Regions from separate parts of the Kitasatospora sp. NPDC004615 genome, predicted to be linked through region 3. Evidence: riboswitches for the same ligand, from Rfam matches in the RefSeq annotation. Region 3 holds a riboswitch; each other region holds the start of a gene.

Region 1 (9,814 bases), on a different contig from region 3:
AGCCGGGTGCGGACGCCCGGGAGGGGGTGGCCGAGGAGGTCGCCGGGGCCGTGGTGGGCGTGCTTGTCGCTCTCCTCGACGGCTGCCGCGGGGAAGAGTTCGGTGAGCGCGTACACGCCCCAGGCCTCGGTGGCGCCCGCGTTCTTGGCGCGGCGCAGCAGGGCGGCGTCGGCGGGGGCGGATCCGGTCCAGATGCGGCCGGTGAGGTGGGTGAGAGGTCGCAGCTGCGGGGGCGTCAGGTAGGTCTCGTCGGGGGCGAGGCGGTCGATCTGGCGCTGCAGAACGCGACTTCGGCGAGCGGGGAGGGCGACGGTGGCGCCCGCGGCGAGGGCGGGGATCAGGACGAAGGTGGTGCCGCCGAGCACGGTGCGGCCGGGGCGGGGGCGGACCAGGGCGTCGACGGCGCGCATCCCGGCGTCGAGCGAGGCCCGGGTGTGGACGACGGCGCGCGGGGCGGAGGTGGTGCCGGAGGTGAACACGATCACCGCGTCGCCGTCCCCGTCGTACGGGGCCGGGGGCGGCCCTGGGTGGTCGCCGAGGGTGCGGGCGCAGCCCGGGTGGCGGGGGCCGATGGTGGCCACCGGGGCGAGGGCGTGCAGCGGCGGCAGTTCCAGCCGGGCGCGGCGGGCCAGCGGCCGGGCCCAGCCGGCGACGGCCTGCGCGGCGGCGTCGGCCAGGATCAGCGCGGGCGGGGCGAGCGCGAGCCGGGAGCGCAGTACGTCCGGCCCGGCGCCCGGGTCGAGGACGGCGACCCGCAGTCCGAGGCGGTGCGCGGCGAGCAGCACGGCCAGCCCGCGCGGCCCCGGGCGGACGGCGACCCCGAGGGTGTCGCCCGGCCGCAGGCCGTGCCGGTGGTGCAGGGCGGCGGCCAACTGATCGGTCGCGTCGGCCAGTTCGGCGCCGCGGGCGAGGACGCGCGGGGCGCCGCCGCGGGTCGTGCCGAGCAGGACCGGGCGGGAGCCGGCGTCGCGCAGGGTGCGGTCGAGCTGGTCGAGCATCGGAACTCCTTCGGCGGTGGGGGTCAGCGGACGTCGACCGAGCGGTGTCCGGCGCCGCGTTCGAGGTACCAGCGGGCGGTGCCGCGCAGGCCGTAGGCGCGGATCCGGCGGGTGGAGTTCTGCACCACCATGTCGGGGCGGTGCACGATCGCGGTGCTGACCCGGCGGACCTGGTTGATGAAGGCGCGGTCGGTGGGGGACGGGCGCCGGGGCATGCCGCCGGACTCGAGGTAGAGCCCGGCGGTGATGGCCATGTTGTTGCCGGCGTGCATCCGGTACGGCGTCAGGTACCCGTGCCGGCGGCGGTGCGCGGGGCGGATCCGGCCGAAGAACGCGCCGAGCGCGACCAGGACGCGGAACACGGTGCGCCCCACCGGGCCGTGCTCGTCGCGGCGGGCGGTGACCTTGCCGCAGACCAGGCCGCCGCAGCCGAGCATCCCGGCCCGGGCGGCCGCCGTCCAGCCCGGTTCGGGCAGGCAGTCGGCGTCGGTGCGGGCCAGCAGGATGGCGCCGTGGTCGATGGCGTACCGGAAGCCGGTGTCGACCGCGCAGCCCACGCCCTTGGCCGGTTCGACCAACAGCCTTACCGGGAACGGGGCTTGATCGGCGAATGCCCGTACCCGCGCGCAGGTGTCGTCGGTGGAGCCGTTGTCGACCACCAGCAGGGTGAAGTCCAGGTCGCGCTGGCCGGCCAGGGCGCGCAGGGTGCCGTCGATCCTGGCCGCCTCCTGGTAGGCGGGGACGAGCACCCAGAGCGCCGTCACGACTTCTCCCAGACCATCGTCATCAGGCTGACCCCGCCGCCCAGGCCGACCATCAGGACCCGCTCACCAGGCTCCAACTCGCCGATTGTCCGGTCGAGTTGGACGCCGATGGTGGCCGAGGCCAGGTTGCCGAGCTCGGGCACGGTGACCACCAGCTTGTCGGCGGGCACCCCCGTCAGCTCCACGAACCGCTCCAGGTACGGCAGCGTGACCTGGTGCACCAGCACCCGGGCGTAGGCGTCCCAGCCGAAGCCGGTGCGGGTCGCCACCCGGGTCAGGATGTCCGCCCCGATCTGCTCGAAAACCCCGCGCAACTCCTTGCCGCCGCCCCGGAAGTAGCTCCACTCGTCGCCGCGCGGGTGCCGCGAGCCGCCGCCCGGGATGCCGCCGACCTCCCAGTGCTCGGACGCCGTCTCGGTCTCGATGTCGAGGATGCCGCCGCGCTCCACCCGCTCCACCACCACGGCCGCCCCGCCGTCGCCGAAGGTGTAGCCCGCGAAGCCGTCGCGGAACTCCGCCAGACCGGACGGGTCGCGGCGCATGGCCCGGCTCGGCGTCTCCCCCGTCACCACCAGCGCCCGGCGGGCCCGGCCGGCCAGGATCATCGCGCGGGCGGTGTCGATGCCGTTCAGGAAGCTGTTGCAGGCGTTGGAGACGTCCAACGCGTGGGCGCGGGAGCCGAGTTCGGCCTGCACCAGGTGCGCGGTGGCGGGCTCGCAGACGTCCCGCGAGGCGGACGCGAACAGCAGCAGGTCGACGTCCCCGGGCCCGATCCCGCGCGCCGCGAGCGCCCGGCGGGCCGCGCCCAGCCCGAGCGTGGAGGCGTACTCGTCGTCGCGCGCGAAGTGCCGGGTGCGGATGCCGGTCGCCTTCTCGAACATGCCGTCGGGCAGCGGCAGCCCGGCGCCGGCGGCCACCTCGTCCTGCAACTGCCGTGAGGTGACGGTCTGTTGGGGCAGGTACGAGCCGGTCGCGGTGATGCCGATACGAGGCATGAGGTCCATGGCTCGATGCTGGCGCGGGCCCGGCGCGCGGGCGTGAGTACGGGTACTCACCCGGGGCTGAGATGTGCGGAGGGCGGGCATGGGGCCGCCCGGGGAGGTTGTTCCCTCGCCCGGGCGGAACTCAGCTGTCGCTGAGGTGAGTTACTTGGTGTCGGCCTCGATCGGGATGACCTGCGCCGGAGCGGCGGCTGCCGGGGCAGCGGCCTTGGTGGCCTCGCCGTTCTCAGCTGCCGGGGACATCGCGGTGAGCAGCTGGCGGGCCAGGCCGAGGCCGGTCCCGCCCATGGTGAGCGCCTTGGCGAACATCTCGGACATGCCCTCGGCGCCGTTCAGCAGCACCATGTGCTCGACGTTGCCGAACGCGTCCGCGCCGGCCCGGACGATGGCCGGCCAGTTCTCGGCGAGCTGCTGGGCGACCACCGCCTCCTGGTTCTCGGCCAGCGCCGCGGCGCGGGCCTTGATGCCCTCGGCCTCGGCCAGGCCCTGCGCCCGGGTGGCCTCCGCCTCGGCGAGACCCTTTGCCCGGGCCGCCTCCGCCTCGGCCAGACCCTTGGCGGCCTCGGCGGCGGCCTGCGCCTCACCGGTGGCCCGGGTGGCCTCGGCCGCGGCCAGACCGCGGGCCTTGGTGGCCTCGGCCTCGGCCGCGGCGGCGACCTTGACCCGGTTCGCCTCGGCGGCGGTCTTCAGCTCGGTCTCCCGGGACAGCGCCTCGGCGGCGGAGATCCGGGCGTCACGGTCGGCCTCGGCCTTGGTGCGGGTCTCGTACGCGCGGGCGTCGGCCGGCTTGCGGACGTCCGCCTGCAGCTGCTGCTCCTTGCGGTGCGCCTCCAGCTCGGCGACCTTGGTCTCCTGGACCACGACCTCCTGCCGGGCGGCGGCCTGCGCGAGCGGGCCGGCCTGCAGCGCACGAGCCGCGGCGGTGTCCATCTCGGCCTGGTAACCGGCCTGCTGGATGCCGGAGTTGCGGGTTGCCTCGGCCTTGCGGGCGAACGCCTCCTGCTCGGCCTCGGTGGCCCGTCGGTCCGCCTCGGCGGCGGCGATCCGGGCGTCGCGCTGGACGGCTGCGGCGTGCGGCGCGGCCAGGTTGGTGATGTACCCGGTCGGGTCCAGGATCTCCTGGATCTGCAGCGAGTCGATGATCAGACCGAGCTTCTCCATCTCGATGCCCGAGGCGGAGCGGGTCTCACCGGTGAGCCGCTCGCGGTCGCGGATCATGTCCTCGACCGTCAGCCCACCGACGATGGACCGCAGGTGGCCGGCGAACACGTTGTGCACCCGCTGGCCCATCATCTTCTGCTGGTCCAGGAAACGCCGGGCGGCGTTGGCGATCGACACCGGGTCGTCGCCCACCTTGAAGATCACAACGCCCTTGACGTGCACGGGAATTCCCTGCGACGTCACGCACTCCACGTCCAGCGCGGCCTCGTTCAGGTCCAGCGAGAGCCGGCGCACCGCCTGGACGCCCGGCACCACGAAGGTGCCCCGCCCGGTCACCACGCGGAAGCCCAGACCCTCGCCGTGCTTGGAACCCGAGATCACCAGCGCCTCGTTGGGTTCCGCCACGCGCCACATCAGCTTGAAAAGAACGATCAGCAGAACGAGGCCTGCGACGGCGCCGCCTGCGATGCCGACCAACATCGGCAATCCCCCCTTAGGAGCACACCGGTCCCGTGCTGCGCTTGGGTCGTGCAGAACTGGCGCGGAAACCGGCGGCAGCCGCATTCTCCGCCGTTCCGGATCAGGGGGGAAGGGTCTGGACGGTGGGAACTCTCACTGTCTCAAAAGTGTTGCGACAGGTTTGTGGAGGCCGTCTGACGTGCGATCAAAAGGGCTCGACGTACACCGTGCGTGGTGGCTGATATTCGACCACCACCACCATGGTGCCCGGCTGCAGCGGCTCGCCCGGTGTGGCGCGGTACGCCAGGAACGCCTCGGTGCCCAGCCGTTCGGGCACGTGCACCATCACCTCGCCGACCAGGCCCGCGCCGATCCGCCCTGTCACCCGCCCCGTCAGTCCGATCACCTGCACGATTCTCCCACCTTGCACGGGGCGTGAACAGCTCGGGCCCACGCGGGAGTTGCCCGCCGGGGGAGGCCCGGGCGCGGGAGTGCGCCCTGGACCGGCGCCGTGACGTGCCCTACGGTGAGGAACCGAACGCAGGCGGACGACGCCTGCGCGGAACGGGAGCTCGGAGCACCGGGCTGAGAGGGCGCTGACGGTACGCGGGCCCGCGTACCACCTGCTGCGCCGACCGCAGGAACCTGACCGGGTAATGCCGGCGTAGGGAGTTGAAGGTCCGATGACCGCATTTTCCGAGTACCAGTCTGCCCGCGAGTCGGCCGCCACCGGGTACCCCACCCCCGCCTGGCGCAAGGCCTACCGCCAAGGCAGCCGCCCCGACCTGCGGGTCCCCTACCGCGAGGTCCACCTCAGCGACGGCCGCACCGTCCCGCTGTACGACACCTCCGGCCCGTACACCGACCCCGACCTGCCCACCGACGTCCGCCGCGGACTGCCCGCCCTGCGCGACGGATGGATCCGGCAGCGCGGCGACGTCGAGGAGTACCAGGGCCGCGAGGCCCGCCCCGAGGACGACGGCATCAAGCACACCGCGCCGCGCGGCGGCGACCTGCGCAACCTGGACGCCGTCTTCCCCGGCCGCCCACGCCGCCCGCTGCGCGCCAGGGACGGCGAAGCTGTCACCCAACTCGCCTACGCCAAGCGTGGGTTGATCACCCCCGAGATGGAGTTCGTGGCGCTCCGGGAAGGCCTCGAACCGGAGTTCGTCCGCGAGCAGGTGGCCCGCGGACGCGCCGTCATCCCGGTCAACGTGAACCACCCCGAGAGCGAACCGGCCATCATCGGCACCGACTTCCTGGTGAAGATCAACGCCAACATCGGCAACTCCGCCGTCACCTCCTCCATCGAGGAGGAGGTGGAGAAGATGACCTGGGCCACCCGCTGGGGCGCCGACACCGTCATGGACCTCTCCACCGGCCGCAACATCCACACCACCCGCGAGTGGATCCTGCGCAACTCCCCCGTCCCGATCGGCACCGTCCCGCTCTACCAGGCACTGGAGAAGGTCGACGGCCGGGCCGAGGAACTCAGCTGGGAGGTCTACCGGGACACCGTCCTCGAACAGTGCGAGCAGGGCGTCGACTACATGACCGTGCACGCCGGCGTCCTGCTCCGGTACGTGCCGCTCACCGCCCGCCGCAAGACCGGCATCGTCTCGCGCGGCGGCTCCATCATGGCCGCCTGGTGCCTGGCCCACCACCAGGAGAACTTCCTCTACACGCACTTCGAGGAACTCTGCGACCTGCTGCGCGCCTATGACGTCACCTTCTCGCTCGGTGACGGCCTGCGGCCCGGCTCCATCGCCGACGCCAACGACGAGGCCCAGTTCGCCGAACTCACCACCCTCGGCGAGCTCGGCCGGATCGCCCGCGCCAAGGACGTCCAGGTGATGATCGAAGGCCCCGGACACGTCCCGATGCACAAGATCCGCGAGAACATGGACCTGCAGAAGGAGATCTGCGACGAGGCCCCGTTCTACACGCTCGGCCCGCTCACCACCGACGTCGCACCCGGCTACGACCACATCACCTCCGGCATCGGCGCCGCGATGATCGCCTGGTGGGGCACCGCGATGCTCTGCTACGTCACCCCCAAGGAACACCTCGGCCTGCCCAACCGCGACGACGTCAAAACCGGCGTCATCACCTACAAGATCGCCGCCCACGCCGCCGACCTCGCCAAGGGCCACCCCGGCGCCCAGGCCTGGGACGACGCCCTCTCCGACGCCCGCTTCGAATTCCGCTGGGAGGACCAGTTCAACCTGGCCCTCGACCCCGAGACCGCCCGCGAATTCCACGACGAGACCCTCCCCGCCGAGCCCGCCAAGACCGCGCACTTCTGCTCCATGTGCGGCCCGAAGTTCTGCTCGATGAAGATCAGCAAAACCATCAATGAGAAGTTCGGCAACGGCGCGGCCTCGCCGGAGTACGACGAGGCCGCCGTCGAGGGCATGAAGGCCATGTCCGAGGAGTTCAAGGTCCAGGGAAACAAGGTCTACCTGCCGCTGGCGGACTGATCTGGTCTGACCGACTGCGTCGCTCCGGGTCCCCTTGGTTTCCCGGAGCGGCGCTTCGACGTGGCGGGTCCGGCCTGCCGGTCAGCGACAGCGGCCATTGCTGCGCAGAAATCCGCTCAGTGACCTGAGGCCGTGCCTGGGATGATCCACGCCATGCAGCCTTGGAACACCTTGAGCCCGGCCGAGCAGACGCTGATGCGCCGTGGTCTGTGGCAGTCGCGCCTGGCCGGAACAGTCCAGCAGTACGGAATTGATCTCCGGTGGGCCGGGGCGAAGGGTGCTTCGCCGCTGCGCAGCTACACCCTGGACGAACAGCGCGCGCTGGTACCGCAGTTGGCCCCGGTTGCCCTGGGCCTTGTCGGGCGCGGTCTACTCACCGTCCGGATACGGCAAGGTACTGTCCCGTCCGATCCCGTCCTGACCGGGCCAGAGCTGCGGGACGTCCTGGCCGAGCCGGCCAACTGGCTCTGGAGTCCGAATGCGGCAGTGACGTTCGGCTTGGACGCGACCGAGTCCGCGCGCGAGTGGTGGCACGCGAGTGCGCTTCCGGCTGCGGTCGGTGGCGGTCTGCCCAGCTGGGACGAGCTCACCCGCGAGCAACAGGAGGTCCTGGTCTGCGCTGCCGAGGCCAGCGGCATGCTCACTGGGCCGTTCGGCATCTGGGAGGATCTGCCGACCGAGCTGGCCGGCGTGGAGCTCTCCGAGTGGGTCGATCGCCAGCTCGCTCCCCTGCTGCCGTACGTGCGTGAGGGCTGGATCGAGGTCCGCCACTTCCCCGTGGAGGCGGGCGAGGCCTTCACGGTGATACCGCTCGACGACCTCCGAACCGCCTTCGCGGACCGCTCCCTCCGCTACGACGACGGTGACGACTGGGGGGTAGGTCTCGGCTGCGTCTTCACGTACAGGGGACTGGCTGTCTGGCGCAGTGGCTCAAGCGCGGCCTGGGGTAGCCGACTGACGTTCGACTGACGTGAAGCGTACGAACTGGCCCTCATCGTCCCAAGAGTTCCCGCCAAGGCCGGTCCGGCAGACCTATGGCTACAACCAGCCATGCCCACACGACAGCTCCCACACAGCTTGACCACCTGAATGGTGCGTCGGCGCGATCGCCGGTCATCTCTGAGCTACGGGCGGACGGGTTTCTCTTACGCGTGGTGAATGTGCTGGTGTCGGGCTGAAGTTGTCGTCGATGAAGATCAGCCGGCAGATCCGCGACCAGCACGGCACGGGCCTCGATGCCGCCCCCGAGGCCGGCATGGCCGAGAAGTCCGCCGAGTTCGCCGCCCGCGGCAACCGGGTCTACCTGCCCTTGGCGGACTGACACCGCGCAGACGGGCGCTGCCCGGGGAGAGCCTCGACGGCTGCCCCGGGTGGCGCCCTTTCCGCGTTCCGGGAGCGCCTCGGCGGCCCGTGCGACCCGTCGGAGCCCGGCCGCGGGCAAATCTTCCGATCGACCTGTAAGAAGTGCGGGCCGAATCGCACAGACAGGGCATCAAATGCCTAACTGGGGAGCGAGGGTGAGCGGTGATGCGGAGGAGTTCCGTGCGCTGTACACGGCCCACTACGTGGCGGTGCTGCGGTATGCCTGGCGAAGGGTCGGAGCCGAAGCCGCCCCCGACATAGCCGGCGAGGTGTTCGCCGCCGTATGGCAAGGGTTCGACCGAGTACCCCGGGGCCGGCCGTTGCCCTGGCTGTACGCGATCGCCCGAAACATGGTGGCCGGCCATCACCGCGCCCGGGCGCGCGCCGACCACTTGAACGCCCTGGCCACCGCCGCCGATGACCTGTCGGCGCGCGACGTGGGGGTCCAGGTCTCCGAACAGGACGCGGTCCGCCGGGGTTGGGCCGCGCTCAGCGAGAACGATCGGGAACTGCTGGCGCTGATCGGCTGGGAAGGGCTGTCCATCACCGAGGCGGCAGCCGCCCTCGAGTGCTCCCCCGCCACCTGCTCGGTGCGGCTGCACCGTGCCCGTGCGCGGCTGCGCCGCCTGCTCGCCCAGCAACCCGTTGTGAGCGACCACGACAAGGAGGACATGCCATGCGTGTGACCCGAGAGGTGCGGAGCCTCATGCGGCCGGCAGACCCGGCCGGGACCGAAGTGGACCTGGAGCGGGCCGAACGGGAGCTTCGACGCATCACGGCCCACCCCCCGCTTTTCACGGGTGTGCCCCGCAGGACCGCCCGACGGCCCCGCCGGCTGGTGATCACGGCTCCGCTTCTCGCGGCCGCCGTGGTCGCGGCAGTCATCGTCGTCGGCACCGACCCCGACAAGACCGGGCCGGCACCTGTCGTCGCTCTCCACACCGGCACGACCGCCGACGCGATCGGCCTGCTGGACCGGATCTCCTACGCGGCCGCCGAGAAGCCCGACCTGTCGGTCGGGGACGGGAAGTACGTCTACGTCGAGAGCAAGGTCGCCTTCATGAGGACCAGCGGTGGACCGGGCACCGGTTCCCCGTGGGCGTGGTCGATGCAGCAGCCGCACACCCGCCGGGTCTGGTTGTCCGTCGACGGGAGCCGGCCCGGACTGCTCCGCGAGGACGTGCCGAAGAGCCTGTGGGACAAGATGCTCCACGGCGACGGCCGGCACGACCTCGCGCCGAACCCTGCGCCGAGTGTGAACGCGCCCACCTACCGCTACCTCGAATCCCTGCCGACGGATCCGACGGCCCTCCTGCAGCGCATCCACGCGGAGACCGGCGGCATGGGCACAAGCCCTGATCAGGAGGCGTTCACGGCGATCGGCGACCTGGCGAGCGAGTCCCTGCTCCCCCCGAAGCTCGCCGCCGCCCTGTACCGGGCGGCACAGCAGATCCCGGGCGTGGTGCTCGCCACGGACGTGGCGGATGCCCTCGGCCGTCATGGTGTCGCCGTGGCCCGCCTGGATCCGGTGACCGGCAGCCGGACGGAATGGATCTTCGACGAAACCACTCTGGACTTCCTCGGCGAGA
Region 2 (9,814 bases), on a different contig from region 3:
CCCGCCGCCCGGTGTCCGCGACCAGCTCCAGCAGCCGCTCCAGGGTCAGCACGGAGCTGCGCTGCGGCTGCTCCGGGTGCTTCCACGAGCCGAAGTCCAGCGCGGACAGCTGGGCCAGCGTCATGGTCGACACCACGCCCTGCCCGTCCGAGGTGCGGCGGACGTTGCGGTCGTGCACGCACACCAACTGCCCGTCGGCGGTGACCCGGACGTCGCACTCCAGCCCGTCCGCGCCCTCCTCCAGCGCCCGCTTGTATGCCTCCTCGGTGTGCTCCGGAAGGGCCGCGGAGGACCCTCGGTGGGCGATCACCTTGACCGCGGAGCGGTCGATCGGAGCGGGGAGCGGGGCCGAGGCGCTGTGCTGGGTGTTCACGTCAACCAGCCTACGCGGCACCGGATGACGGGTGGCTTCCGATCCGGCAACACCGCGGTGAACAGCCCTTGATGCGGCGTCAGCCCTTGCGGCGCTCCACGGCCGCCACCGCGCCGGTCGCCAGCGCCGCCACCAGGAACGAGAACAGCGAGGCCGAGCTCCACGCCTGCGGGGTGAAGTGCACGGCCTCCTGCGCCTGCGTCCACAGGTCCGTCCACCAGCCGGCCACCGCGGTCGGCGCCAGGAACTGGTACACCGCGAAGCCCAGCGCCCACGGCGCCAGCATCACCCAGCGCGCCGGGGCGTCCTGGGTCAGGTTCCAGCCGCGCCGGCCGGCCCCGAGGAAGTAGTCCACCGCCAGCACCGCGAACAGCGGCACGAACACCGACCCGATCAGGCCGAGGAACGCGTAGTACGAGTCGGTGAACTCCTTGATGCGCAGCGCCAGTACCGTCACCAGCACGCCGATGCCGCCGGTCAGCACCCGCCGGTCCACCTTCGGCCACAGGTTGTGGATCGACATCGCCGTCGAGTACACGTTCGCGAACGACTGGTCCGACTCGCGCAGCACCAGCACCAGCAGGAACGCCCAGCCCGCGGCCACGCCGGTGAACGAGCCGAGGATCTTCTCCGGGTCGCCGCCGGACTGCAGCAGCGCCACCACGCCCAGCACGTAGCACCACACCTGGGCCACCGTGTAGCCGGAGAACGTCCCCCAGAACGCGCTCGCCGAGGTGCGCGCGTGCCGGGTGTAGTCGGCGGCCAGCGGGACGAACGAGATCGACACCGCGATCACCGCGTCCGTCGCCGACAGGAAGCCGTCCCAGTTGCCCGCACCCGGGTCCGGGAAGCCCAGCCGGGCGAACTGCACCGTGAAGTACACCATCGCCACACCGACCGCGACGGCCACGTACTTGCGCAGCACCGCGATCGCGCCCAGCGGCCAGATCGTCAGCACCGTCGTCAGCACGCCCGCCAGCAGCACGAACAGCCAGCGCCAGCCCTCGGTGCCGGCCACCGTCTGGGCGCCCCAGGCGATCACCGTCAGCTCGTACACGCCCCAGCCGACGCACTGCAGGATGTTCAGCACCGTCGGCACGTACGACAGCCGGGTGCCGAACAGGCCGCGCAGCACCGCCATGGCCGGCGCGCCCGTGCGGGCGCCCACCAGCGCCGCCACCGCGAGCATCGCGGTGCCGATCGCGGTACCCGCCACGATCGCCGTCACGGCCGCGGTGAAGCCCAGCTCGTGGCCCTGCTTGCCCAGCACCGTCGCGGCGCTGGTGAACCCGATCAGGCTCACCCCGAGGTTCGCCCACAGCGCGAACAGCGCCCGGAAATCCAGCGTCCGCGGCGGCGCCGTGTCGAGGGTCAGCGGGGCCTCGGCCCGCGCGGCCGTCTCAAGATCGGAAATTGGGGCAGACGGAACAGCCGTCATGGCCGATACTCCCTACGCCGGCATTACCCGGACAGGTTCCGGCGGTCAGCGCCCCCTCGACCGGGGTGGCGACACCGCCATGCCCTACGGTCGATCCGGCGCACTCTCAGCCTGGCTGGTCCAAGCTCCCGCGACGTTCTTCGGTTTACAGGAGCGACAGGCTAGCCTCCGGGTGGGAGAACGCCAAGGCCGGGGGGAACGGCGTCCGCATCGCGGGACCACTGATGTCCATGTCAGCGAGGCCTAAGGCTTCTCATGATTTCTTCAGGGGCCCGCTTACGGTGTCCGAATCCGGCATAGGAAAAACTGTGCCCCGAGGCTGTGGCCGCGCCGACCGAGCGACGGACCGCAGCCCAAGGTTCTGTCAGCGATGGAGGTCGTCCGTGAGCACCGAGCACGCGAGTGGTACCACCCCGCCGGAGAAGGCCCCCGAGGCCACCGGCACCGAGGCGGCCGCCGCCACCGCCGGAACGCCCGCGCCCGCTCCCTCCTACCTCGACGCCCCGCCGCCGGTGCTGCCGGCGGCCCCGGCGGCGCCCGCGCCCGCCGCGCCGGTGTCCGACCAGACCATGCAGCTCGGGAAGGTCCCCGCCGCGCCGGCGGCCCCGCCGGTGGCCCCGGCTCCGGCTCCGGCTCCGGTGGACGCGCCGCCGCCGTTCCAGAACCCGTACGGCAGCGTCAGCGAGCCGCCCAGCCCCTACACGCCGACCACCGTCACCCCGGCCGTGCCGCCGCACGCCCAGGAGACGCCGGCCAACCCCTACGCGTCGGCCCCGGACGCCCAGCCCGTGGCGGCCAACCCGTTCGCGCCGACCGCGGTCGCCCACGACCCGCAGGGCACCCCGGGCGTCCCCGGCGTCCCCGGCGAAGGGCAGCACCCGTTCGGCGCCGGTCACCCGGTGGGCGGCTGGGGCCACCCGGCCGGCGGTCCGGGCGGCGTCGGCGGGCCGGGCGAGCCGGGTGCGCCGTGGGGTGGCCCGCAGCCCGCCCCGGGCGGCGGCTCCGGCAAGAGCAAGCGCGGCGGCCTGGTCGCGCTGGTCGCGGCGGTCGCCCTGGTGGCCGGCCTGGCCGGTGGTGCGATCGGCGCGAGCGTCTCCGGCGGGAACGGCGACAGCGGCACCAAGCACACCAGCACCACCGTCAGCGTCGGCAACGCCCACCAGACCCTGGACCGGGCCCCCGAGTCCGTCGCCGGGATCGCCGCCAAGGCGCTGCCGTCCACCGTCACCATCAAGGCCTCGAACTCCAGCGAGTCCGGCACCGGCACCGGGTTCGTCTTCGACACCGAGGGCCACATCCTGACCAACAACCACGTGGTCGCGCCCGCCGCCAAGGGCGGCAAGCTCTCCGTCAAGTTCTCCGACGGGTCGTCGTACACCGCGTCCGTGGTCGGCCGCGCCGAGGGCTACGACGTCGCGGTGATCCGCCTCGACAACCCGCCCAAGGACAAGCTCGTCCCGCTGCCGCTCGGCGACTCCGACAAGGTCGCCATCGGTGACTCCACCATCGCCATCGGCGCGCCCTACGGCCTCGAAGGCACCGTCACCACCGGCATCATCTCCGCCAAGGACCGCCCGGTCGCCTCCGGCGACGAGACCGGCGCCAACTCCTCGTACATGAACGCCCTGCAGACCGACGCGTCGATCAACCCCGGCAACTCCGGCGGCCCGCTGCTCGACGGCTCCGGCTCGGTCATCGGCATCAACTCGGCGATCCAGTCGAACACCAGCGGCTCCGGCCGGGCCGGCTCCATCGGCCTCGGCTTCGCCATCCCGATCAACCAGGCCAAGTGGGTCGCCCAGACCCTGATCAAGGACGGCACCCCCGTCTACGCGATCCTCGGCGTCCTGCGCAACGACGACTACCGCGGCGACGGCGCCCAGATCGCCACCGCCCCCGTCCGCGACACCCCCGCCGTCACCCCCGGCGGCCCCGCCGACCAGGCCGGCCTGAAGGCCGGCGACGTCATCACCAAGCTCGGCGGCATCTCCATCGACAGCGGCCCGACCCTGGTCAGCGAGATCTGGACGCACAAGCCCGGCGAGAAGGTCGAGGTCGAGTACACCCGCGACGGCAAGGCCGCCAAGACCACCGTCACCCTCGGCGAACGCAAGGGCGACAACTGACCCCTCCACAACGGAGTGCACCGAACCCGCCCCGACCCGTTAGGCTGGCCTCCACCGAGGAGGGTTGCCCGAGCGGCCTAAGGGAACAGTCTTGAAAACTGTCGTGGCCTCTGGTCACCGTGGGTTCAAATCCCACACCCTCCGCGCCTGAGAACGGCCCCCGACCTGCAGTTTCCGGTCGGGGGCCGTTCGGCGTCCGCGGGGTGAGGGGCCGTCAGGGGAGGCGGCGGTGGGCCTGGGCGAGGGTGAGGGCGGCGAGGGTCATGCCGTCGTCGAGGTGGCCGGTGGTGATCCAGTGACGGAGGTCGGGGAGGGGGAGCCAGCGGGTTTCGGTGACTTCGTCGGGCAGCAGCGGGGTGCCGGAGGGGGTGTCGCGGACGGTGGCGTGGACGATCGCGACGGTGCTGGCGAGCAGGCCGGAGTCGGGGGTCATGGTGCCGAGGAGCTCGAACTCGGCGTTGGGGACGCCGAGTTCCTCGTGCAGTTCGGCCCGCGCGGTGACCAGCGGGTCGGCGCTCTGCGAGAAGCCGCGGGGCAGGCCCCACTGGGGGCGGCCGAGCGGGTAGCGGTAGGTGCGGACCAGTCCGATCAGGTCGCCGTGGACGGGGATGATCACCACGCCGAGGCCCTCGTCTCGGTGACGGATCCTCAGGTAGTGCCCGGCGGTCCCGCTCGGGAAGGCGACCTCGTCGTCGTAGACGTCGACGAAGCTGTTGCGGTACGCGAGGACTTCGCGGGTGCGGCGGATGGCGTCCGGGTGCTCGGTGTCTGTCATGGCGTCAGCTCCTCACGTCGACGACTCGTCCCAGCGCGCACGCCAGCCGCCGGGTGGAGAGCCGGCGTGCCACATTCTCCTTGCCCTTGCGGTACAGGACGTTGCCGACGGCGCCGGCCGCCATCGCGGGGTAGCCGACCAGCCCGGGCAGTTTCCACACCTCGGTGGCCAGCGCGGGGCCGACCGTGCCCGCCGCGGTGAGGATCAGTTCGACGGCCATCCCGCCGATCGGGACGAGGCCGGTCCGGTCGCCGAGGATGGCGGCGACCCGGCTCAGGTGGGCGTCCAGCGCCTTGCGCGCGGAGAGCGGGTCCTCGGCCGCGCGCAGCCGCTCAATGCCTTGCCAGAACGGCGATCTGGCGGTGCGGCCGCGTTCGGCGCGGGCGTGCAGCAGGGCGGCGATCGCGTCGGCGGCGTCGGTGCGCAGCGCCGCCATCCGGGCCCGTACCCGTTCGTCGGTGAGGCCTGCCGCAGCGCCGACCTTCACCTCGAACAGTGGCCCGTCCGAGGTCTCGTCGGTCTCCGGGAGGGTTCGTCCGGCCCGGTGGCGGTACTGGGCGAGGGCGAGTTCCTGGGCGGTGGCGCGGGCGGCGAGCCGGTTGTCGTCGTGGCCCTGGCCGGTGCTGAGGGTGGTGTCGGCGACGCCGATGGAGTCCACCACGATCAGGTTGTAGAGGGTGTCGACGAACTCCACCAGCAGGCCGAGGGTCTCCGGCCCGCCGACGATCTCCTCGGGGGTCCGTCCGGCGGCGTCGCCGGGCCACGGCCGGGCCAGTCGCAGCCGGCTGCGGTGGTGGAACGCGTGCGGGCGGTCGGCGCCGAGCCGGCGGATCGCGGTGGCCACCGTGGCGTGCACCTCCCGGTACGGCTCGGGCAGGTCCGCCACCGCCCGGCCCATCGGCGAGGTCTCGTCGACGGCGGCGAGCACCAGCTCGCCGAGCGCGTACAGCCGGGCCGGCGGCCGGGCGGCGACCCGGGGGAGGTGCCGGAACTCGTCGCGGACCACCGCCAGCCCGTCGGCCCGCTCCGGGTCGAGCCATTCGGCGTTCAGCAGCCGGTCGAAGTCGGCGGCCTGTTCCCGCACGTCGCCGGGGTCGAGGCCGTATTCGGTGGGGTCGTTGAGTTCGGGCAGCAGGCTGCTCAGGAACGGACTGGCCGGATCGCCCGCCTGGGCGAGGATGCCGGCCACCGCCTCCTCGTACGAGCGCACCCCGAACAGGTGGAGCCGGAACGGGTGTTCGCCCGCCGCGCCGCTGTCCCGGGCCCGCAGTACGGTGGCCGCGACCCGCTGGAACCCGAACGAGTCGAACGCGTACGACTGCGGGACGACCACCTCGCGGCCAAGCGCCAGCGTCATCAGCACCTCGGTGAAGATCTGCAGGTGCAGCTCGTCCTCGTGCCCCTCGGCCGTGCGGTCCGGCCCGGGCCAGGTCGTCCGGGTCGAGTCGAGCGACTCCAGGTACTGGTACCGCGTGCCGTCGTCGTACGCCATGTCGTGCCCCCCAGGACGAACCGTCGCACGGGGACGCTACTCGTGGCGTCCGGTACTGGCCAGCCCCGGGGCGACGGGCCGTCAGAACAGCGTGGGTTCGCCGTCCTGGGCGGGCAGGCCGGGCAGCGCGTCCTGCCACAGGGTGGCGTCGCTGAACGGGAGTTGGCGCATGCTGCCGTCGCAAAGCACCAGCGAGCGGCGGTCGCGTTTGTGGTCGTGGACGATGCCGTAGCCGGTGCGGCGGGTGGGCATGAGGGCGACCGGACGGCCGCAGGCGGGGCACTGGACACGGGGTGCGCGCATGGGTACCAGGGTGCCCGAACCGACCGACAGCCCGACAGTGGCCGGTGACGATTGCGGGGGGCCGGGCGGGGGAGGAGAGTGCGGGCGGAACGAGTGGAGGTTGTCGTGAGTGAGCTGGTCGAGCGGCTGAGCAAGGGACTGCCGGACGGCGCCGTCGCGGTGGACCCGGACGTCACGGGCGCGTACGCCCGCGACATGGCGGGATTCTGCGAGGCGGGCGAGCCGGCCGTGCTGGTCTTCCCGGAGACGGTCGAGCAGGTGCAGCACGTGATGCGCACCGCCACCGAACTGCGGGTGCCGGTGGTGCCGCAGGGCGCGCGCACCGGCCTGTCCGGCGGCGCGAACGCCGTCGACGGCTGCATCCTGCTCTCGCTGACCCGGATGAACCGGATCCTGCACCTGGACCCGGTCGACCGGATCGCGATCGTGCAGCCCGGCGTGGTCAACGCCGAACTGTCCCGGGCCGCCGAGGCCCAGCAGCTGGCCTACCCGCCGGACCCGTCGAGCTGGGAGTCCTGCACCATCGGCGGCAACATCGGCACCGGCGCCGGCGGCCTGTGCTGCGTGAAGTACGGCGTGACCAGCGAGTACGTGCTCGGCCTGGACGTGGTGCTGGCCGACGGCCGACTGCTGCGGACCGGCCGGCGCACGGCCAAGGGCGTGGCGGGCTACGACCTGACCAGGCTGCTGGTCGGCTCCGAGGGCACCCTCGGCGTGGTGGTCGAGGCGGTGCTCGCGCTGCGTCCCGCGCCCGGCCCGCAGCTGGTGCTGGCGGCCGAGTTCGACTCGGTGGACGCCGCCGGGCGGGCGGTGTGCGACGTGATGGCCGCCGGGTTCACGCCCTCGCTGATGGAGCTGATGGACGCCACCACCGTCCGGGCGGTCAACGAGATGACGCAGATGGGGCTGCCGGGGTCCACCAGGGCGCTGCTGCTGGTCGCCTTCGACGGCCCGGACCAGCGCGAGCTGCTGGCCGCGGTCGGCGCGCTGTGCACGGCCGCCGGGGCCACCGAGGTGGTGCCGGCCGAGGACCGGGCGGAGTCCGAACTGCTGCTCCAGGCCCGCCGACTGGCGCTGCCCGCGCTGGAGCGGATGGGCACCACGATGATCGACGACGTGGCGGTGCCGCGCAGCGCGCTGGCCGCGATGCTGAACGGCGTCGCGGAGATCGCCGAGCGGCACGGGCTGACCATCGGCGTGGTCTCGCACGCGGGCGACGGCAACACCCACCCGGTGGTGATCTTCGACGCCAAGGATCCGGAGCAGGTGGAGCGGGCCCGGATCTCCTTCGACGAGATCATGGCGCTCGGCCTGGAGCTGGGCGGCACGGTGACGGGCGAGCACGGCATCGGGTTGCTGAAGCGCGAGTGGCTGGCCCGAGAGCTGGGGTCGGTCGGGCTGGAGCTGCAGCGGCAGATCAAGGCGGTCTTCGATCCGCTGGGTCTGCTCAACCCGGGAAAGATGATCTGAGGATCGTTCTGAATTCGGATCGGATTTCCATTGCCCCTGGCGTGCGGATAAAAATCGACATTTGACGGTCATCTCGGCTGTGACCGGGGCGCGGGCGCACCATTCGTGCGCCTGCGGGGTGGAACGACTCGCCGGAAAGCGGCGGCCTGCGCTCCGCCGTCCGGGCAGAAGCGCAGCTCAACAGCCATGCAACCAGCGGCCGGCCACCCCGTGCGGCGACCTCGGTATCACGCGAACGAGGGAAAAGGCCCAGTGGTGCTGGTGCTTTGTCGATTTGTTGCGGAATTCTGTTCCCAGGAAGAAGTGCAGGGAAGTGCAGGACAGTGATTCACGGTCATCAGCTGTGACCATCGGAACCGGACATCGGCAGCACGGAGGAAATCCATGGCGCGCTACTGACCTCCCGGCGGGAGGTGCGGCCGGGCCGGCGGGGGCGCCGGACCGGCCCGAGCACGGACCGCCGGAGTACCCGGGAGTGGAAAGGGTCACCCGCCTCGGGGAGCAGGACGAGCAGAAACCCCTCGGGGGCGCGGCAGCCGCGAACGGCACCGCGCCCCCGAGGGGTGTTCGGAAGAGGAAGCCCTACCGCGGAGGCCCTACCGCGGAGGCCCTACCGCCTGGCGGTGAGCGTGGCCCCGACGCTGGCGGCCACCACGCAGAAGATGCCGAACAGTTGCGGCAGGCCCAGCACCTGGCCGAGCACCAGCAGCCCGACCAGCGCGCTGACCGCCGGGTCCAGGCTGACGATCACGCTGAACACCCGCTGGGACATCCGGCGCAGCGCGACCATCTCCAGCGCGTACGGCAGCACCGGGAAGAGCAGGGCGACACCCGCGATCGCGAGCAGCAGCAGGGCGGGGGAGTCGGAGCCGGACAGGCCGTGCATCGCCTCGGCGGCGCCGAACGGGGCGAGCACCACCATGCCGACGGTGAAGGAGACCGCCAGGCCCTCGAAGCCCTTGAACGCGGCGCCGACCTTGTCGGTGAACAGGATGTAGCCGGAGTAGCAGGCGGCCGCCCCGAAGGCGCAGGCCAGGCCGACCGGGTCCAGGCTGGAGCCGGACTCGCCGTGGCCGAACAGGGTGAGCAGCACCACGCCGCCGGCGGCGAGCATCGCCCACAGCACGTGTCCGGCGCGCCGGGCGAAGACCAGGGCGACGGCGAGCGGGCCGAGGAACTCGATGGTGGCGGCGGTGCCCATCGGCAGCCGGTCGACGGCCGCGGCGAACAGCAGGGTCATGCCGGCGGACGCCACGCCGAGCAGTCCGGCCAGCGCCAGGTCGCGCTTGCTGCGGCCGCGCAGCCGGGGACGGGTGAAGGCGAGCAGCACGATGGCGGCGAAGGAGATCCGCAGGAAGGTCGCGCCGGCCACCCCCAGCACCCCGAACAGCGGCTTGGAGGCCGCCACACCGAGCTGGACCGCCACCATCGAGACCACGCACAGCACCGGTGCCGGGATACCGCCCAGCCGTCGTCGCATTCCGCTTGCCCGGGCTCGGCCGGAACTGGTGACCTTGGAAACGGAGGCGATGGCGGGGATGTCGGTGGTGCTTTCGACGGTGAGGGAGGTGCCTGGCATGAGATCGAGTGTGTCGTAAGGAGTGCCTTTGGTCAAAGACGGTTACCGCCAGAGGCAAGCCGGGGTGCACTGGGAGGCGAATCAAGGCCCGCGGGCCGTCGGCGGCGCGTGCCGCCCGGGCGAACTGACGACCGGTCAGCGATCCCGCCGCGCGACCATGGAACTGTGACGTGCCCCGCATTCCGAACACGCCGCGGACCCGGACGGACACGCGCGGAGACGGAAAGCCGCGCAGGTCGGCGGCGTCGGTCTCATCTC
Region 3 (9,814 bases):
TGTGGTTGAGGGTGATGAAGTGCAGGCCGGGGGCGCCCTCCGCGAGGAGCCTCTCGGCCATGACGGTGGCGTGTTCGAGGCCGACGGCGCGGACTTCGGCCGGGTTGTCGGCGGCGGCCTCCAGGCGGCGGCGGAAGTCGGGCGGGAAGTCGGAGCCGGACAGCTGGGGGAAGCGGACCAGCTGGCGGATGTTGGTGACCGGCATGATCTCCGGGATGATCGGCGTCTCGCAGCCGGCCGCGGCGACCCGGTCGCGCAGCCGCAGGTAGTCCTCGACCTCGAAGAACATCTGGGTGATCGCGTAGTCCGCGCCGGCCCGGCACTTGGCGACGAAGTGCTTGATGTCCTCGTCCCACTCGCTGGAGCGCGGGTGCATCTGCGGGAACGCGGCCACGCCGACGCAGAAGTCGCCGATGCCCTTGATGAGTTCGACCAGTTCGTAGGCGTAGCTGACGCCGTCGGGGTGACGGACCCACTCGCCCATCGGGTCGCCGGGCGGGTCGCCGCGGACGGCGAGCACGTTGCGCACGCCCTCGTCGGCGTACTGGCCGATGATGTTGCGCAGTTCGGCCACCGAATGGTCGACGGCGGTGAGGTGCGCGACGGGGGTCAGGGTGGTTTCGGTGGCGATCCGGCCGACCAGGTTGACGGTGCGGCCTCGGGAGGATCCGCCGGCGCCGTAGGTCATGCAGACGAAGTTCGGGTCGAGCGCCTCGACGCGGCGGATCGCGTCCCAGAGTTTGCGCTCGCCCTCTTCGTTGCGGGGCGGCATGAACTCGAAGGAGAAGGAGCGGTCGCCTGCCGCCAGCAGGTCGCGCACGGTCTGGGCGCGGTCGCTTCTGGTGGAGGGAATCCCGAGTGCCATGAAGGCAGGTTAGCCTTCGGCGGCGCGGCCCGGACAAACCGAGTCCAGGGGTTGAGACAGTAATCGAGATTCCCCCGGGCGCGTCCCGGCGGTCCGGCCCGGGCGTCGGCGGACGAGTGCACCCAGGCGGGGGCGTTAGTCTGACTGTCAGACCAATCTATCCGGAGTTCCAGGTGCCCTCCTCCATCCGTCTTCCCCGCAACCCCGTCGATGCGGAGGACGTGCGCGACCGCGTCAACGCCGCGCTCAGCGCGTTCATGGCCGAACGGACCGCCCTGCTCTCCGGCATCTCCGACCAGCTCGGTCCGGTCGCCGGCGCGCTGCGCGAGTTCCTGCTCGACGGCGGCAAGCGGCTGCGCCCGGCGTTCTGCTACTGGGGCTGGCGCGCGGCCGGCGGCTGCGCCGAGGAACCCGGCATCGAACGCGCCGCGGCCGCCCTGGAACTGCTCCAGGCCAGCGCCCTGGTGCACGACGACCTGATGGACCGCAGCGACACCCGCCGCGGCCTGCCGTCCGTGCACCGCCGCTTCGAGGGCATGCACCGGGCCAACGGCTGGCGCGGCGACCGCGAACAGTACGGCGCGTCCGCCGCGGTACTGCTCGGCGACCTGCTGCTGATCTGGTGCGACGAGCTGTTCCAGCGCTCGGGCCTGCCCGCCCCTGCGGTGTCCGCCGCCAAGCCCGCGTTCGACCTGATGCGCACCGAGGTCATGCTCGGCCAGTACCTGGACGTGCTGGAGCCGGTGGCCGGCGACTCCACCGACGCCGACGCGCTGGACCGGGCGCGGACGGTACTGCACTACAAGTCCGCGAAGTACACCATCGAGCGCCCGCTGCAGGTCGGCGCACTGCTGGCCGGCGCCGGCCCCGACCTGGTCGAGGCGCTCGGCAACTTCGGCCTGCCGCTCGGCGAGGCCTTCCAGCTGCGCGACGACCTGCTCGGCGTGTTCGGCGACCCGGCGGTCACCGGCAAGCCGGCCGGCGACGACCTGCGCGAGGGCAAGCGCACCCTGCTCGTCGCCCACGCGATGCGCGGCCTCTCGGAGGTCGACGCCAAGACCCTGGACACCCGGCTCGGTGCGCCCGACCTCACCCCGGACGAGGTGGCCGAGCTGCGCGAGCTGATCTCCGCCAGCGGCGCCCCGGCGATCGTCGAGGCCCGCATCGACCAGCTGCTCACCGAGGCACTGACCGCCCTGCACAACGCCCCGATCGCCGACGGCCCGACCCGCGAGGTGCTCCAGGCCCTGGCGGACGCGGCGACGGTGCGCAAGTACTGATCAGCGGTCCCGCCACCGCCGGGAGGCAAGTGCGGCCAGCCCGGCGCCGGCGGCGTTCAGCAGGACGTCGTCCACCGAGGAGACCCGGTCCAGCCACAGCACGTACTGGGCCGTCTCCACCAGCACCGAGCAGGCCGCACCCAGCGCCAGCACCCGCGGCACCGTGAGCGATCGGAACCGGATCGGCGCGAAGAAGCCGAGCGCCGCGAACACCAGCAGGTTGCCGCCGATCTGCACCGTCGCAGTCACCGGCGTGCCCTGGGAGAGGACCTCGTACAGGTCCCGAAACGGCACCAGGCTTACCCGTCGGGGCGCGACACCCGCCCCCGGGCCCGGCAGCAGGATCATCCAGACCCACGGCACCGTCCCGTGCACCATGGCGACCTCGGCGAAGGCGGCTCGGCGCCGGGAGAGCACCCGCATCAGCACGGCCGACAGCGGCAACGCGGCCAACGACCAGAACACCGCCGCATTGACCGTCCCGAGCCACGGCTGCCACCCGGCACGGTGATGCAACGGCCGCTGCGCGACGAAAGCCACTGCCGCGGCGAGAACGGCGACCGGGGCGAGCAGCACGGCCCGGCGGGCCGGGGATATGGGATTCACGACTGCACGGAGGCCGCCGAGCCGTGCCGCGGTTCCAGGGAGGCGCGAACGGGTGCGAAACCAGGGGCGCTGGGGGTACCCCCAGGCGAAGCCGAGGGGGCGGAACTGCGCGAAGCGGAAGGCACCCAACCGCAAGATCGCGACGCAGGACAATGACCTGCACTTGATCGCGACCTTGCGGACATGGTGAGCGCTTGTCGCGCAGTTCCCCGCGCCCCCAGTTTCGCGCCCCCCTCCCTGCCCACCTACCGCAGCCTGGCAGCCAGTTGTGCCGCCGCCGCGCCCGGGTCCTCCGCGGCGGTGAGGGCGCGGACGACCACGATGCGGGTGGCGCCGGCAGCCAGGACCTGGTCGAGGTTGTCCTGGTCGATGCCGCCGATCGCGAACCACGGCCGGACAGGCCTCACGGCAGCCGCGTGGCGGACCAGGTCGAGGCCGGGGGCGTGGCGGCCGGGCTTGGTGGGGGTGGGCCAGACCGGGCCGGTGCAGAAGTAGTCGACGCCGGGCTCGGTGATCGCCGCGTCCACCTCGGCCTCGGAGTGGCAGGAGCGCCCGATCAGCACGTCCTCGCCGAGGATGGCGCGGGCCATGGCCACCGGCAGGTCGTCCTGCCCGAGGTGCAGCACGTCGGGGCGGGCGCCGAAGGCGACGTCGGCGCGGTCGTTGACGGCCAGCAGTTTGCCGTGGCGCTTGGCCGCGTCCGCGAAGACCTCGAGGTACTCGAGTTCCTGGCGGGCCTCCAGGTTCTTGTCCCGGAGCTGGACGATGTCGACGCCACCGGCCAGCACGGCGTCCAGGAAGTCGGCCAGGTCGCCCTGCTCGCGCCGGGCGTCGGTGCAGAGGTAGAGCCTGGCGTCGGCGAGCTGCTGCCGGGGCGTCACAGTGCCATGGCCTGGGCGCGGCGCTTGACCTCGGTGCCGCGGTTCTCGCGCAGGGCCTGGATCGGGCTGCCGGGGAGGGACGGGTCCTCGGTGAACATCCACTCGAGGATCTCCTCGTCGGAGAAGCCGCAGTCGCGGAGCACCGTGAGGGTGCCGACCAGGTGCTTGACCGGGCCGTCGTCCTCGATGAAGTCGGCGGGCACCTGGAGGGAGTTGTTCGCGCCGCGGCGGACGGCCAGCAGGGTGCGGTTCTTCACCATGTCGCGGACCTCGGTGATCACCACGCCCCACCGCTCCGAGATGTCGGGCAGGTACAGCCACGCGGGGACCAGGGCGTCAATCTTGGGATCAATCTTGCTCACGGCACCCAGCCTACCCACCCGCTACCCGGCGGCGGCCTTCAGCTGGACGGCCGGGTCGGCGGCGAGCGCCGGATCGAGCACCGTGCCGCGTTCGATCAGGCGGCGGCCCTGCGCGAGGTCGCGCGGCCGGTCCACGGCGAGCAGCGCGACCAGCTTGCCGTCGCGCAGCCAGAGCACCGTCCAGTCGCGCTCGGACGGGGAGCCGCGCCACAGCAGGTGGTCGGCGCCGGCGTGCCGGCCCGCGTACTGCACCATGCGGTCGAACTGCTCGGACCAGAAGTACGGGACGGGGTCGTAGGGCGCGTCCAGGGTGCCGAGCACCGAGGCGGCGACGGCGCCGCCGGAGTGCAGGGCGTGGTCCCAGTGCTGGACGGCGAGCCGGGTGCCGAACCGGGCGGACGGGTAGGAGACGCAGTCGCCGACCGCCCAGACGCCGGGCAGCGCGGTGCGCAGCCGGTCGTCCACCGGGACGGTGCCGTCGGGGTCGAGGGCGAGCGGGCTGCCGGCGAGCCAGCCGGTGGCGGGGCGGGCGCCGATGCCGACCACCACCTCGTCGGCGGGCAGGTGGGTGCCGTCGGCGAGCAGCACCCCGCCGTCGGCGGCCCCGGCAACGCCGACGCCGCAGCGCAGTTCGACGCCGGCGGCGGCGTACCACTCGGTCATCAGGGTGCCGAGTTCGGCGGGCAGCGCCCCGGCCAGCGGGGTGGCGGCGGCCTCGACGACGGTGACGTGGCAGCCCAGGGCGCGGGCGACGGTGGCGGTCTCGGCGCCGATCCAGCCCGCGCCGACCAGCACGATCCGCTTGTCGGGGGTGAGCGCGGCGCGCAGCGCGTGCGCGTCGTCGACGGTGCGCAAGGTGCGGGCGTCGGGCAGACCGGGCAGCGTGCGCGGGTCGGCGCCGGTGGCGATCACCAGGGCACCGTACGGGAGTTCGCCGCGGTCGGTGTGCAGCACGCCGGCGTTCAGGCTGGTGGCGCGGTGGCCGGTGCGCAATTCGACGCCGAGGTCGGTCCAGTCGATCTCGAAGGCGGTGGCGTCGGTCTTGCCGAGCAGCACGTCCTTGGACAGCGGCGGCCGGTCGTACGGGAGGTGGAGTTCCTCGCCGACCAGGGTGATCGCGCCCTGCCAGCCACCCTGTCGCAGGTTCAGGGCGGCCTGTGCGCCCGCCATGCCCGCCCCGACCACGACGACCCGGTCCGTTGCCCTCAGTTCAGCCACGGCGTCCACCCTAACCGGCCTGATGTCGGCAGGGGCACCGGCGTTAAAGTGGAGGGACTGAACTATCACGGGAGCCCGGCGCACCGGGCTGAGAGGCGGGCTGTGGCGGCCCGCGACCGTCCGAACCTGATCCGGGTCATGCCGGCGAAGGGAGAAGAAGCGCTGTGGCACATTCCGACGTGCTGGTGATCGGCGGGGGCATCATCGGCCTCGGCGTCGCCTGGCGTACCGCGCAGCGCGGGCTGAGCGTCGCGGTGGTGGACCCGTCGCCGGGCGGCGGCGCGGCCCAGGTCGCCGCGGGCATGCTCGCGCCGGTCACCGAACTCCAGTACGGCGAGGAGCCGTTGCTGCGCCTGGGCATGGCGTCCAACGAGCGCTACGGGGCGTTCGCCGCCGAGCTGACCGAGCTGACCGGCCTGGACACCGGCTACCGCCGCACCGGCACGCTGGCCGTCGCGCTGGACTCCGACGACCGCGAGGAACTGCGCGAACTGCACGCCTTCCACGGCCGGCTGGGCCTGGAGTCCACGTGGCTGACCGGCCGGGAGTGCCGCCGGCTGGAGCCGATGCTGGCCCCGGGCATACGCGGCGGCCTGCACGTCGCCGAGGACCACCAGGTGGACGGCCGCCGCCTCGCCGCCGCGCTGGTCGCGGCCTGCAAGCTGCTCGGCGTCGCCTTCCACCGCACCCAGGCCGCCGAACTGGTGACGGACGGCGAACGGGCGCTCGGCGTCCGCCTGTTGAGCGGCGAGCAGCTGACGGCCGACCGGACGGTGCTGGCGGCCGGCTCGCGCAGCCACCTGCTGCCGGGCCTTCCGGACGGGGTGCTGCCGGCCATCCGCCCGGTCAAGGGGCAGGTGCTGCGGCTGCGCGTCCCGAAGCTGTACGCGCCGTTCCTGTCCCGCAATGTGCGCGCCGTGGTGCGCGGCCAGCACCTGTACCTGGTGCCGCGCGCCGACGGCGAGTTGGTGATCGGCGCGACCACCGAGGAGATGGGCCACGACACCACCGTCACCGCGGGCGGCGTGTACGAGCTGCTCCGGGATGCGCACGAACTCGTCCCCGGCATCACCGAGTTGCCGCTGGTGGAGACGGGCGCGGGGCTGCGGCCCGGTTCCCCCGACAACGCGCCGCTGCTCGGCCCGACCGCGCTGCCCGGCCTGGTCGCCGCCACCGGGCACTACCGCAACGGCGTGCTGCTCACCCCCGTCACCGCCGACCTGCTCGCCGACTACCTGGCCACCGGCGAACTCCACCCGCTGGCCGCGGACTTCACCCCCGACCGCTTCCGCACCGAGGTGCCCGCATGAACACCGTCGCCCTGACCGTCAACGGCGAACCCCGCACGCTGCCCGCCGCCACCACGCTGGACGTGCTGGTCGCCGAGGTGTCCGCCGCCAACACCGGCGTCGCCGCCGCCGTCAACGAGGCCGTGGTGCCGCGCAGTTCGTGGCCCGCCACGGCGCTCGGCGACGGCGACCGGGTGGAGATCCTCACCGCCGTGCAGGGAGGCTGAGATGGCCGACGACCTGCTGACCATCGGCGACACCACCTTCACCTCCCGCCTGATCATGGGCACCGGCGGCGCCCCCAGCCTGGATGTGCTGGAGCAGGCGCTGCGGGTCTCCGGCACCGAACTGACCACGGTGGCGATGCGCCGGGTCAACACCGCCACCCAGGGCTCGGTGCTGGAGGTGCTGGCCCGCAACGGCATCCGGATCCTCCCGAACACGGCCGGCTGCTACACCGCGGGCGAGGCCGTGCTCACCGCCCGCCTGGCCCGCGAGGCGCTCGGCACCGACTGGGTGAAGCTCGAGGTGATCGCCGACGAGCGCACCCTGCTGCCCGACCCGATCGAACTCCTGGACGCCGCCGAGACCTTGGTCGACGACGGCTTCACCGTGCTGCCGTACACCAACGACGACCCGGTGCTGGCCCGCAAGCTGGAGGACGTCGGCTGCGCGGCGATCATGCCGCTGGGCTCGCCGATCGGCTCCGGCCTGGGCATCCGCAACCCGCACAACTTCCAGCTGATCGTGGAGTCCGCGAACGTCCCGGTCGTCCTCGACGCGGGCGCCGGCACCGCCAGCGACGTCGCCCTGGCGATGGAACTCGGCTGCTCCGCCGTCATGCTGGCCTCCGCCGTGACCCGCGCCCAGGAGCCCGTCCTGATGGCCGACGCGATGCGCCGCGCCGTCGAGGCCGGCCGCCTCGCCCACCGGGCCGGCCGGATCCCGCGCCGCTACTACGCCGAGGCCTCCTCCCCCACCACCGGCCTGGCCGACACCCGGGAGCGCCCCGCGTTCTGACGGCGCGCCCGAACCGCCGGGCACCCCCGCGCGTCCCCCTCCGGGAGGAGGCTTCCATGGGACGAGCCGGGCACCGCGGCGACCGGCTGGCCGGACCGTACCCGGTTCGGCCCCTAGACTCCTCGGGTGGACATGACCATAGGTGACCCTCTGCTCGGCGTGCTGCTCGACGGGCGCTACCGGGTCGAGCAGCGGATCGCCGTCGGCGGCATGTCGACCGTCTACCGCGGCACCGACACCCGGCTCGACCGGGCCGTCGCGCTGAAGGTGATGCATCCTTCGCTGGCGGGCGACGCCGACTTCACGGCGCGGTTCATCCGTGAGGCGAAGGCGGTGGCCCGGCTCGCGCACCCCAATGTGGTCAACGTGCTGGACCAGGGCGCGGATCCGCGCGCGGTGTTCATGGCGATGGAGTACGTCCCCGGCCACACCCTGCGCGACCTGCTGCGCGATCGCGGCGCGCTCTCGGTGCGGGCCGCGCTGGACGTCCTGGAGCCGGTGCTGGCGGCGCTCGGCGCGGCGCACCGGGCGGGCCTGGTGCACCGGGACGTGAAGCCGGAGAACGTGCTGATCACCGACAACGGCATGGTGAAGGTCGCGGACTTCGGCCTGGTCCGGATCATGGGCGCCGCCGATTCGAACACCACCGCCGCCACCGAGGCGGGCCAACTGCTCGGCACCGTCTCGTACCTGGCTCCGGAGCAGATCCGCCAGGACGCGGCCACCGACCAGCGGGTGGACGTCTACGCGGCGGGCATCCTGCTGTACGAGATGCTGACCGGCACCAAGCCGCACACCGGCGAGAACGCCGCCCAGGTGATGTACCGCCACCTGCACGAGGACGTCCCGGCGCCGTCCCGCACCGCCCCGGCCGTGGGCCCGGAGCTGGACGCGCTGGTCGCCGCCGCCACCGCCCGCGACCCGCAGGCCCGGCCGTGGGACGCGGTGGAGCTGCTGGCGGCCGTGCAACGGGTGCGCCGGGCCCTGCCGGACGGGCAGTTGGACGCGGAGCCGCCGGCCTCGCACCGGCCCACCCCGCAGTTCGGCCCGGGCGAGGCGACCGCGGTGATCAGCGCCCCGCCCGGCCTGGAGCGCACCAGCGTGCTGGACGTCCCGCCGGACCTGCTGCCGCCGATCCGCCCGGTGAACGAGGACCCGCCGCCGCGCCGCCGCCGCGGCGCGCCCCGGCGCAGCCGCACCCCGCTGATCTGGTCGGCGGTGGTGCTCGTGGTGGTGCTGCTGGTCGGCGGCGTGACGTACACGCTGTCCAGCGCGGTGTACGCGACGGTGCCGAGCGTGCTGGGGCAGAGCCGGCAGCAGGCCGTCACGGTGCTGGACAAGCAGGGCCTGCACGGCACGTTCAGCGAGCAGTTCAGCGAGTCGGTGCAGGCCGGCCAGGTGATCTCCACCGACCCGGGGGTGGGCGCCAAGGTCCGCAAGAGCGACGCGGTGAAGGTGGTCGTCTCGCGCGGCCCGGAGCGGGTGCCGGTGCCGGAGGTGGCGAACCGTCCGCTGGCCGAGGCGTCCAAGGCGCTGTCCGGCGCCAGGCTGACGGCGGGCACCACCACCGAGCAGTTCAGCGACTCGGTGCCGAAGGGCGCGGTGATCTCCACCGACCCGGCGCCCGGCACGGCGCTGTCCCCGAACTCGCCGGTGGCGCTGACGGTCTCCAAGGGCATGCACCTGGTGCCGAACGTCTCCGGGATGAGCAAGGACGACGCGGCGAAGGCCCTGCAGGACGCGGGCTTCACCGCTCAGGTCTCCGGTCTGCTGCCGTTCGGCAAGGTGACGGAGCAGTCCCCGGCGGCGGGGACGCCGCGCCCGCAGGGGTCGACGGTGACCATCACCATCAGCCTCTTCTGAGCCTCGCCCCGCCGGGGTTCAGCGCATCGGGCCGTCGCCGTCCTGCTCCTGGTAGGAGTAGCGCTGCTCCTGCCAGGGGTCGGCCCGGTTGTGGTAGCCGCGTTCCTCCCAGAAGCCGCGGCGGTCGGCGCGCATGTACTCGACGGCGCGCACCCACTTGGGGCCCTTCCAGGCGTACAGGTGCGGCACCACCAGGCGGACCGGGAAGCCGTGTTCGAGGGTGAGCGGCTGCCCGTCGTGGTGGGTGGCGAAGACCGTCGCCGGATCCGCGAAGTCGGCGAGCCGCAGGTTGGCGCTGTAGCCGAACTCGGCCCACACCATGACGTGGGTGACGCCCGGGTCGGGCGGGACCAGGTCGAGCACTGTCCGGGCGGCGACGCCGCACCACTCGTTGTCGAGCATGGAGAACTTGGTGACGCAGTGGAAGTCG

Evidence for each region. A riboswitch is a leader RNA that binds a small molecule or an ion and turns the genes downstream of it on or off. The one in region 3 is predicted to bind thiamine pyrophosphate.
Region 1: linked by a shared signal. The riboswitch ahead of thiC (phosphomethylpyrimidine synthase ThiC) and the one ahead of thiO (glycine oxidase ThiO) in region 3 are both predicted to bind thiamine pyrophosphate.
Region 2: linked by a shared signal. The riboswitch ahead of ACFYS8_RS12310 (purine-cytosine permease family protein) and the one ahead of thiO (glycine oxidase ThiO) in region 3 are both predicted to bind thiamine pyrophosphate.

Annotation. Positions count from the first base shown of each region.
Region 1 covers NZ_JBIALQ010000003.1:540,759-550,572, forward strand. Annotated here, with positions in the region: gene ACFYS8_RS13780 (class I adenylate-forming enzyme family protein) at 1-998, opposite strand, end outside; gene ACFYS8_RS13785 (glycosyltransferase family A protein) at 1,022-1,762, opposite strand; gene ACFYS8_RS13790 (3-oxoacyl-ACP synthase III family protein) at 1,759-2,766, opposite strand; gene ACFYS8_RS13795 (flotillin family protein) at 2,908-4,404, opposite strand; gene ACFYS8_RS13800 (hypothetical protein) at 4,589-4,789, opposite strand; TPP riboswitch at 4,938-5,071, shown strand; gene thiC (phosphomethylpyrimidine synthase ThiC) at 5,067-6,863, shown strand; gene ACFYS8_RS13810 (hypothetical protein) at 7,005-7,832, shown strand; gene ACFYS8_RS13815 (hypothetical protein) at 8,053-8,184, shown strand; gene ACFYS8_RS13820 (RNA polymerase sigma factor) at 8,381-8,911, shown strand; gene ACFYS8_RS13825 (CU044_5270 family protein) at 8,902-9,814, shown strand, end outside.
Region 2 covers NZ_JBIALQ010000003.1:254,090-263,903, reverse strand. Annotated here, with positions in the region: gene ACFYS8_RS12315 (glycerophosphodiester phosphodiesterase) at 1-373, opposite strand, end outside; gene ACFYS8_RS12310 (purine-cytosine permease family protein) at 453-1,811, opposite strand; TPP riboswitch at 1,802-1,953, opposite strand; gene ACFYS8_RS12305 (S1C family serine protease) at 2,195-3,937, shown strand; tRNA gene ACFYS8_RS12300 (tRNA-Ser) at 3,996-4,081, shown strand; gene ACFYS8_RS12295 (NUDIX hydrolase) at 4,152-4,712, opposite strand; gene ACFYS8_RS12290 (hypothetical protein) at 4,717-6,204, opposite strand; gene ACFYS8_RS12285 (hypothetical protein) at 6,286-6,507, opposite strand; gene ACFYS8_RS12280 (FAD-binding oxidoreductase) at 6,613-7,977, shown strand; gene ACFYS8_RS12275 (DMT family transporter) at 8,588-9,556, opposite strand.
Region 3 covers NZ_JBIALQ010000006.1:516,218-526,031, reverse strand. Annotated here, with positions in the region: gene metF (methylenetetrahydrofolate reductase [NAD(P)H]) at 1-865, opposite strand, end outside; gene ACFYS8_RS23525 (polyprenyl synthetase family protein) at 1,039-2,145, shown strand; gene ACFYS8_RS23520 (VanZ family protein) at 2,146-2,751, opposite strand; gene thiE (thiamine phosphate synthase) at 2,997-3,632, opposite strand; gene ACFYS8_RS23510 (Rv2175c family DNA-binding protein) at 3,629-3,994, opposite strand; gene ACFYS8_RS23505 (NAD(P)/FAD-dependent oxidoreductase) at 4,016-5,221, opposite strand; TPP riboswitch at 5,270-5,382, shown strand; gene thiO (glycine oxidase ThiO) at 5,377-6,522, shown strand; gene thiS (sulfur carrier protein ThiS) at 6,519-6,728, shown strand; gene ACFYS8_RS23490 (thiazole synthase) at 6,730-7,521, shown strand; gene pknB (Stk1 family PASTA domain-containing Ser/Thr kinase) at 7,654-9,384, shown strand; gene ACFYS8_RS23480 (sulfite oxidase-like oxidoreductase) at 9,403-9,814, opposite strand, start outside.